DNA from 2 places in the Streptomyces sp. NPDC006739 genome. Region 2 is predicted to be linked to the other one. Evidence: riboswitches for the same ligand, from Rfam matches in the RefSeq annotation. Region 2 holds a riboswitch; the other holds the start of a gene.
The links. A riboswitch is a leader RNA that binds a small molecule or an ion and turns the genes downstream of it on or off. The one in region 2 is predicted to bind glycine.
Positions count from the first base shown of each region.

Region 1: linked by a shared signal. The riboswitch ahead of gcvP (aminomethyl-transferring glycine dehydrogenase) and the one ahead of gcvT (glycine cleavage system aminomethyltransferase GcvT) in region 2 are both predicted to bind glycine.

Region 1 is NZ_JBIAGM010000056.1:6,413-10,818, reverse strand. It holds gene ACFYMM_RS43100 (DNA polymerase IV) at 1-1,255, shown strand, start outside; gene ACFYMM_RS43095 (PRC-barrel domain-containing protein) at 1,177-1,548, opposite strand; glycine riboswitch at 1,669-1,764, shown strand; gene gcvP (aminomethyl-transferring glycine dehydrogenase) at 1,942-4,406, shown strand, end outside.
Region 2 is NZ_JBIAGM010000011.1:264,889-269,294, forward strand. It holds gene ACFYMM_RS23150 (enhanced serine sensitivity protein SseB C-terminal domain-containing protein) at 1-382, opposite strand, end outside; gene ACFYMM_RS23155 (enhanced serine sensitivity protein SseB) at 576-1,379, opposite strand; gene ACFYMM_RS23160 (AAA family ATPase) at 1,446-2,114, opposite strand; glycine riboswitch at 2,291-2,389, shown strand; gene gcvT (glycine cleavage system aminomethyltransferase GcvT) at 2,543-3,670, shown strand; gene gcvH (glycine cleavage system protein GcvH) at 3,808-4,185, shown strand; gene glyA (serine hydroxymethyltransferase) at 4,201-4,406, shown strand, end outside.

The DNA of each region.
Region 1 (4,406 bases), on a different contig from region 2:
CAGCGAGCAGGTGATGGCCCTTCTGCGGGACCTGTCGCCGCTGGTGGAGCCGCTCAGCCTGGACGAGGCGTTCGTGGACCTGGAGGCCGGCGCTGCGGCCTGGGACGAGGCGTCGGCGCGGCTGGCCGGGGCGAAGCTGCGCGCGGACATACGGGCGGTCACGGGGCTGACCGGCTCCGTGGGGCTGGCCGCCTCCAAGATGCTTGCGAAGATCGCCTCGGAGCAGGCCAAGCCCGACGGGCTGGTGGTGATCGAGCCGGGCACCGAGCGGGCGCTGCTGGGCCCCCTGTCGGTGCGGACCCTGCCGGGGGTCGGGCCGGCGACGGGGGACCATCTGCGGCGGGCCGGCATCAGCACGGTCGACGAGATCGCCGAGGCCGGTGAGGACGAGCTGGTACGGCTGCTGGGCAAGGCGCACGGGCAGGCGTTGTACGCCATGGCGCTGGCGCACGACGAGCGGCCCGTGGTGGCCGAGCGGGAGACCAAGTCGGTGTCGGTCGAGGACACCTACGACGTGGACATCCACGACCGGCTGCGGGTCGGCCTGGAGGTGCGGCGGCTCGCCGACCGGTGTGTGCGCCGGCTGCGCGAGGCGGGGCTGTCGGGGCGGACCATCGTCCTCAAGGTGCGGCGCTACGACTTCTCGACCCTGACCAGGTCCGAGACGCTGCGGGGGCCCACGGACGACCCGGCGGTGGTGCGGGAGGCCGCCGCGCGGCTGCTGGAGTCCGTGGACACCACGGGCGGGGTACGGCTGCTCGGCGTGGGCGTCTCCGGGCTCGCCGACTACACCCAGGAGGACCTGTTCGCCCAGGCGGCGGGGGAGCGCGCCGCGGACCCGGCCGAAGAGCCGGAGGTCATGGCCGTCGAGGAGCGGCCCGCCGCCGTGGAACGGCACTGGTCCGCCGGGCACGACGTGCGTCACGCCGAGTACGGGCACGGCTGGGTGCAGGGCAGCGGTCTGGGCCGGGTCACCGTGCGCTTCGAGACCCCGGACTCGCCGCCCGGGCGGGTGCGGACCTTCCGCACCGACGACCCCGACCTGGCACCGGCGGATCCGCTGCCGCTGGTGGCGGGCGCGGGAGAGCACGGACCTGGAACGGGTGAGCCTGACAGGGGAGGGGACGTGCCCGGTGCTGGGACGGGTGAAGTCGGCGCTCCGGGCACGAGCGGGGCTCAGGTCTCGTCGGTGCCCGCCAGCCTGCCGAACTCGTGGTCGGGAACGGGTGGCGGTGCGGCGACGTCGAGGCCGTAGTGGTGGTACAGCTGGAGTTCCTGTTCGGGAGAGAGGTGACGGCCGACGCCGAAGTCCGGCGCGTCCTTGATCAGGGCACGGTCGAAGGGGACCCGCAGACCGCCCTCGACCAGCTCACTGGGCTCCAGGGGGACGAAGGCGTCCCGGGAGAACAGGCCGGTGCGTACGGCCGCCCACTCGGGCACGCCCGTAGCGTCGTCGAGGTACACCTCGTCGATCGTGCCGATCTTGGTGCCATGGCGGTCGAACGCCTTGCGGCCGATCAGGTTGCGCGGATCGATGTCGGTCTGCACGGCCCCTCTCCCTCCACTTGGTCGCAACTCATCCGTAAGCACTACGAAAGAGCACATTCGCGGAAGCGGCCACTCGAAGCATCGGGCGTTGACCTCGCTGGTAGGCTGGCAAGCGGCTGCTGACCCCGTGCGGGAGAGTCCTCCGGACATCACCGGAGGCGCCGAAGGAGCAAATCCTCCCCGGAATCTCTCAGGCTCACGTACCGCACGGACGAGGTCACTCTGGAAAGCAGGGCGGGCGTCTCGACGGCTTCCGCTCTCACCGACGGTGAAAGCCGGGGCCCTCGGGCGACCCGGTGAAGCTCTCAGGTCGAGATGACAGAGGGGGAGGCCGTCGGGGTACCCGTGCCGGGGTGCCCCTCGAAGGTCGCGTCAGACCAGGAGGCCTCCGCAATGACCGCCCACCGCACTCCGCTCACCGAACTCGAACAGGGCATCCCGTTCGAGCAGCGCCACATCGGGCCCGACCAGGAGGCGCGGGCGAAGATGCTCGCGCAGGTCGGCTACGGCTCCCTCGACGAGCTGACCGCCGCCGCGGTGCCGGATGTGATCAAGAACGCGGACGCCCTGGACCTGCCCGGTGCCCGCACCGAGGCCGAGGTGATCGCCGAGCTGCGCGGCCTCGCGGACCGCAACCAGGTGCTGGACTCCATGATCGGTCTCGGGTACTACGGCACCTTCACCCCGCCGGTCATCCTGCGCAACGTCATGGAGAACCCGGCCTGGTACACGGCCTACACGCCGTACCAGCCGGAGATCTCGCAGGGCCGGCTCGAAGCCCTGCTGAACTTCCAGACCATGGTCGCCGACCTCACCGGCCTGCCCACCTCCGGTGCCTCCCTGCTCGACGAGGGCACCGCCGCCGCCGAGGCGCTGGCCCTCTCCCGGCGCATGGGCAAGAACAAGAAGGGCCTCTTCCTGGTCGACGCCGACGTGCTGCCGCAGACCATCGCCGTCCTGCGCACCCGCGCCGAGCCGACCGGCGTCGAGGTCGTGGTCGCCGACCTCGGCGAGGGCATCCCGGCCGAGATCGCCGAGCGTGAGATCAACGGCGTGCTGCTGCAGTACCCGGGAGCCTCCGGTGCCGTACGCGACATCAAGCCGGTCATCGACCGGGCGCACGAGCTGGGCGCGCTGGTCACCGTCGCCGCCGACCTGCTCGCGCTGACCCTGCTGACCTCGCCGGGCGAGCTGGGCGCGGACATCGCCGTCGGCACGACCCAGCGCTTCGGTGTGCCGATGGGCTTCGGCGGACCGCACGCCGGCTACATGGCGGTGCGCGAGAAGTTCGCCCGCAGCCTGCCCGGCCGGCTCGTGGGTGTCTCCGTCGACACCGACGGCAACAGGGCCTACCGCCTGGCCCTGCAGACCCGCGAGCAGCACATCCGCCGCGAGAAGGCCACCAGCAACATCTGCACCGCGCAGGTGCTGCTCGCCGTGATGGCCGGCCTGTACGCCGTCTACCACGGACCCGACGGCCTGCGCACCATCGCCCGCCGCACCCACCGCTACGCCACGATCCTCGCCGACGGCCTCCGGGCGGGCGGCGTCGAGATCGTCCACGGCGCCTTCTTCGACACGGTCACCGCGCGGATGCCCGGCAAGGCCGCCGAGGTCGCCGCCGCGGCCCGCCGCAACGGCGTCAACCTGCACCTCGTCGATGCCGACCAGGTGTCGTTCTCCTGCGACGAGACCACCGCGCGGGCCCAGGTGGCCGCCGTGTGGGCCGCCTTCGGTGTCGAGGGTGACATCGAGGCGCTGGACGCGGAGGCCGTCGAGGCCCTGCCCGAGGCTCTGCTGCGCACCGACGACTACCTCACCCACCCGGTCTTCCACCAGCACCGCTCCGAGACCGCGATGCTGCGCTACCTGCGCAAGCTCGCCGACCGGGACTACGCGCTGGACCGGGGCATGATCCCGCTGGGCTCCTGCACCATGAAGCTCAACGCGACCACGGAGATGGAGCCGGTCACCTGGCCCGAGTTCGGGCAGCTGCACCCCTTCGCGCCCGCCGAGCAGGCGCAGGGCTACCTCACGCTCATCCGCGAGCTGGAGGAACGTCTCGCCGAGGTCACCGGCTACGACCGGGTCTCGCTGCAGCCGAACGCCGGTTCGCAGGGGGAGCTGGCGGGTCTGCTCGCCGTGCGCGGCTACCACCGGGCCAACGGCGACGAGCAGCGCACCGTCTGCCTGATCCCGTCCTCCGCGCACGGCACCAACGCGGCCAGCGCCGTGATGGCGGGCATGAAGGTCGTCGTCGTCAAGACCGCCGAGGACGGTGAGATCGACGTCGAGGACCTGCGGGCCAAGATCGAGCAGTACCGTGACGAGCTGTCCGTGCTGATGATCACCTACCCGTCCACGCACGGTGTGTTCGAGGAGCACGTCGCCGACATCTGCGCCCAGGTCCACGAGGCCGGCGGCCAGGTCTACGTCGACGGCGCCAACCTCAACGCCCTGGTCGGCCTCGCCAAGCCCGGCCACTTCGGCGGCGACGTCTCCCACCTGAACCTGCACAAGACCTTCTGCATCCCGCACGGCGGCGGCGGCCCGGGCGTCGGCCCGGTCGGTGTCCGCGCGCACCTGGCGCCGTACCTGCCCAACCACCCGCTGCAGCCCGCGGCCGGCCCGGAGACGGGTGTGGGCCCGGTCTCGGCCGCGCCCTGGGGCAGCGCGGGCATCCTGCCGATCTCGTGGGCGTACGTCCGTCTGATGGGCGGCGAGGGCCTCAAGCGGGCCACGCAGGTGGCGGTGCTCTCCGCGAACTACGTCGCCAAGCGCCTGGAGCCGCACTACCCGGTGCTCTACACGGGGCCCGGCGGACTGGTCGCGCACGAGTGCATCATCGACCTGCGCCC
Region 2 (4,406 bases):
ACAGGCGCAGCGGGCCGGCGGGCTGGCGGTCCAGACCGGTGGCGATGCGGCGCAGGTCGAGCCAGGGGATGCCGACGCCGCCGCCCGGGGCGTGCGGGTTGAGCCAGAGGCCGAAGTGGTCCGGGTAGAGGGTGCGGGCGACGTCGATCCCGTCGGCCACCTCGTAGGAACGGTTCCAGCCGCTGGCCGACAGTTCCTGGGCGGAGGTGACGCAGGGGGCGTAGCCGTAGCCGTCGACCTCCATGTTCCCGTACTGGGCGTCCGGGGAGCCGGACTGGCCGTGCCACAGGAGCATCCAGACCTGGCCGGAGGAGGGGGTCGCGAGGGCGCGCAGCAGTGCCTCGTAGGCGTCGTAGCGCCCAGGAGTGACTTGGCGCAGCATGTGCTCGACGCTGCCGCTGCCGGTCGCGCTCACCTGTTGTACCGCCCCTTCGAGGATGGCCCGCGTGTGGAATCAGCTTAAGCGCCCGGGGGCCCGGGACCTGAGGTTCCTCCGCGGGTGCGGTTCGTTCGTGACCTGCCGGGCCCGCGCGCCGCGGCTCCGCACGGCACCGCCCCCAGCAGGACCGGTGGGATCAGAGGTGACCGTGCTGATAGAAGGGGCGGACGTGGTGCTTCATCCAGTCGGCCACCGGGTCCTCGGTCACGTCCAGGAGGACCAGGTTGACCGGCCAGGGGACCTGGATCCGGCCCAGGGCCTTGCCGAGGGCCTCCAGGGGCAGGGCGCGCAGATCGCCCTCCCACTGGGAGAGTTCCACTCCCACGAACATCACCGGGTCCGCCGTCTCGATCACGGCCAGGCAGCGGCGGGCCGTGACGACCACCCCCGTCAGGGCGAACTCGGCGGACGCGGCGGCGAGGAAGTCGACCGGGTCGTCCTGCCAGTCCGGCTCGAAGAGGCGGACCCGGCCGCCACTGGCCGGGCCGTCCAGGGGGGTACGGCCGGCGCGGCACAGCTCGGCCACCGCCTCCGGCGGCAGCGGGACGCCGACCACGCCGTCGGGGTTGACGGCGATGCCGACCTGCGGCGGCAGACCGCGGGCGAACTCCACCGCGGGGGCGATGGTGTACGACAGGTGGGAGCCGGCGGCCTGGCGGAACTGCTCCTCGGAGCTGAAGACCGGGACGTAGGCCTGGCCGTCGATCTCCAGGGTGGGCAGGTCGAGGGGGCCGCTGTGCGGGCCGCCGCCGCTGGGCAGCGGTATCCACAGGAAGCTGCGGCCCAGCACCTCGACGATCCGGCCGGCGGCCGCCGGTATGCCGAGGGACGCCGAGAGCACCTCCTCCAGCTCGTTGCCCGGCCATCCGCCGTGTGGGTGGGGGTGTGTCTGTGCCGGGAAGCCCGCGGGAAGATCCGCCGGGAGATCCGGGAAGTCCATCTGCCTACCGCCTGCTGGTAACCACTGCTGTGGCCAGAAAGGCTAGCGGGTGCCTGTGACAGGGCCTCATCCCGTGAAGCCGATGCGGTGCAGGACGTCCGCCGCGTCCCGGTCCAGCAGCACCGCCGAGCCGCAGCCGCCGGGCAGCTCGCCCTTCTCCACCCCGGCGAAGAGGCGGGCCGCCGCCCGGCGGTGGCGCAGGAAGGCGTACCGGGAGACGCCGCGGCCCCGTTCGCGCTGGCCCTTGAGCGCCGTCCGGGAGGTGACGTCGAGGAGGATCAGATGGAGGGTGCCGCCCCGGCGGCGGGCCTCCCTGGCCAGCCAGCCGCGCACCCAGGCCTGCGTCCCGCAGTCGTGCACGACGACTCCCCCGCCGCCGCGCAGGGCGCGGCGCAGTCCGGCGAAGTGGGCGAGGCGGACCAGGGGGCGGTAGAGCGCGTACGGCAGGAAGCGGGGCATGCGGCGGGCCCAGCCGTCCCGGGCGTCCTGGGAGTCGACGCGTACGCCCTGGACCGCGCGGTGCATGAGGGTCGACTTGCCGCTGCCGGGCAGGCCCGTGACCACGACCAGGTCGCGGGGGCCGAAGAGCAGGGCGTGCGGGCTGTGGCCGGCGCGGTCGCGCAGATCGCGGACGACCGGCGCCGGCCGCCGGGCGTGGCGCTCGCGGGCCGGGGCGGCGGGCTGCCGGGGCACCGCGAGGCCCGTGTCCGTCGCGTAGGCCGTGGTCCTGTTCACCGTGATCGTCCTCCCTGTGCTCAGGAAAGGTTCTCCCCACCTAATGTAAAGAGAAGGTAATGCACGGGTCTCGCGGTTCCGTCCGCGTCCGGCCACAGGGCTGTCACAAGTGGATCGCCCTGTCGGGCGGCGGCGGGGCATGCAATGATGGCCGCGCCAACTGCATACCGGCCGCTTGAATCCGCGCGGGAGAGTCCCCAGCAGCAGCGCTCTGGGGCGCCGAAGGAGCAAGTCCCTCCCTTGAATCTCTCAGGCCCCGTTACCGCGCGGGCGAGGCACATCTGAAAAGCGGGCCGCTGTGTCAGTGGCTCCACCCAAGGTGCAAACCATGAACTCCCCTGCGGGCGGATCATGGCGAACCTCTCAGGTTCCGATGACAGATGGGGAGGAACGACCTCGCCCGTCATGCCTTGGGAGACGACCGTCCGATGAGCAGTACCGACCCCGTACAGACGCGGCTCACCGCGCTCGATGCCGTGCATCGCGCGCTGGGCGCGACCATGACCGACTTCGCGGGCTGGGACATGCCCCTGCGCTACGGCTCCGAGCGCGACGAGCACCTGGCCGTGCGCACCAGGGCCGGCCTCTTCGACCTCTCCCACATGGGCGAGATCACGGTCACCGGGCCGCAGGCGGCCCAGCTGCTGAACCACGCGCTGGTGGGCGACATCGCCGCCGTCGGCGTCGGCCGTGCCCGCTACACCATGATCTGCCGGGCCGACGGCGGCATCCTGGACGACCTGATCGTCTACCGGCTGGCCGAGGCCGAGTACATGGTGGTCGCCAACGCCGCCAACGCCCAGGTCGTGCTCGACGCGCTGGTGGAGCGGTCGACCGGTTTCGACGCCGAGGTACGCGACGACCGGGACGCCTACGCGCTGATCGCCGTCCAGGGCCCGGAGTCCCCCGGCATCCTCAAGTCCCTCACCGACGCCGACCTCGACGGTCTGAAGTACTACGCCGGTCTGCCGGGCACGGTCGCCGGCGTACCGGCCCTCATCGCCCGCACCGGCTACACCGGCGAGGACGGCTTCGAGCTGTTCGTGCGGCCCGAGCACGCCGTGGAGCTGTGGCAGGCGCTGACCGGGGCGGGCGAGGGCGTCGGTCTCGTCCCCTGCGGGCTGTCCTGCCGGGACACCCTGCGCCTGGAGGCGGGCATGCCGCTGTACGGGCACGAGCTGAGCACCTCCCTCACCCCCTTCGACGCCGGGCTCGGCCGGGTGGTGAAGTTCGGCAAGGAAGGCGACTTCGTGGGGCGCGAGGCGCTCGCCGAGGCGGCCGAGCGGGCCCGGGCGAACCCGCCCCGGGTGCTGGTCGGCCTGGTCGCCGAGGGCCGCCGGGTGCCGCGCGCCGGGTACCCGGTGGTGGCGGGCGGCGAGGTGGTCGGCGAGGTCACCTCCGGCGCGCCCTCCCCCACGCTGGGCCGGCCGATCGCCATGGCGTACGTCGACGCGGCGCACTCGGCGCCGGGCACGGCGGGCGTCGCCGTGGACATCCGGGGCAGGCACGAGCCGTACGAGGTCGTGGCACTGCCGTTCTACAAGCGCCAGAAGTAGACACTGGGCGCCAGAGGCGGACACTGGGCGCGGCCCGCCGGGCCGGACGTGACCCTGCGCACATTTCGCCTGCTCACCAGTGTTTCCCGCAGTCCCCGATTCAGCAGCACTCCCCCGCGTACAGGAGAATCCAGGCCATGAACAACCCGCAGCAGCTGCGCTACAGCAAGGAGCACGAGTGGCTGTCGGCCGCCGAGGACGGCGTCGCGACGGTCGGCATCACGGAGCACGCGGCCAACGCGCTCGGCGATGTCGTGTTCGTCCAGCTCCCCGAGGTCGGTGACACCGTGGCCGCGGGCGAGACCTGCGGCGAGCTGGAGTCGACGAAGTCGGTCAGCGACCTGTACTCCCCGGTCGCCGGCGAGGTCACCGAGGTGAACGAGGACGTCGTCAACGATCCGTCCCTGGTGAACTCCGCCCCCTTCGAGGGCGGCTGGCTGTTCAGGGTACGCGTCACCGAGGAGCCGGCCGACCTGCTGTCCGCCGACGAGTACACCGCCTTTTCCGCCGGCTGAGGAGTCGTACATCTGATGTCCGTTCTTAATACGCCCCTGCACGAGCTCGACCCGGACGTCGCCGCCGCCGTCGACGCCGAGCTGCGCCGCCAGCAGTCCACCCTCGAGATGATCGCCTCGGAGAACTTCGCTCCGCTCGCGGTCATGGAGGCGCAGGGTTCGGTCCTCACCAACAAGTACGCCGAGGGCTACCCGGGCCGCCGCTACTACGGCGGCTGCGA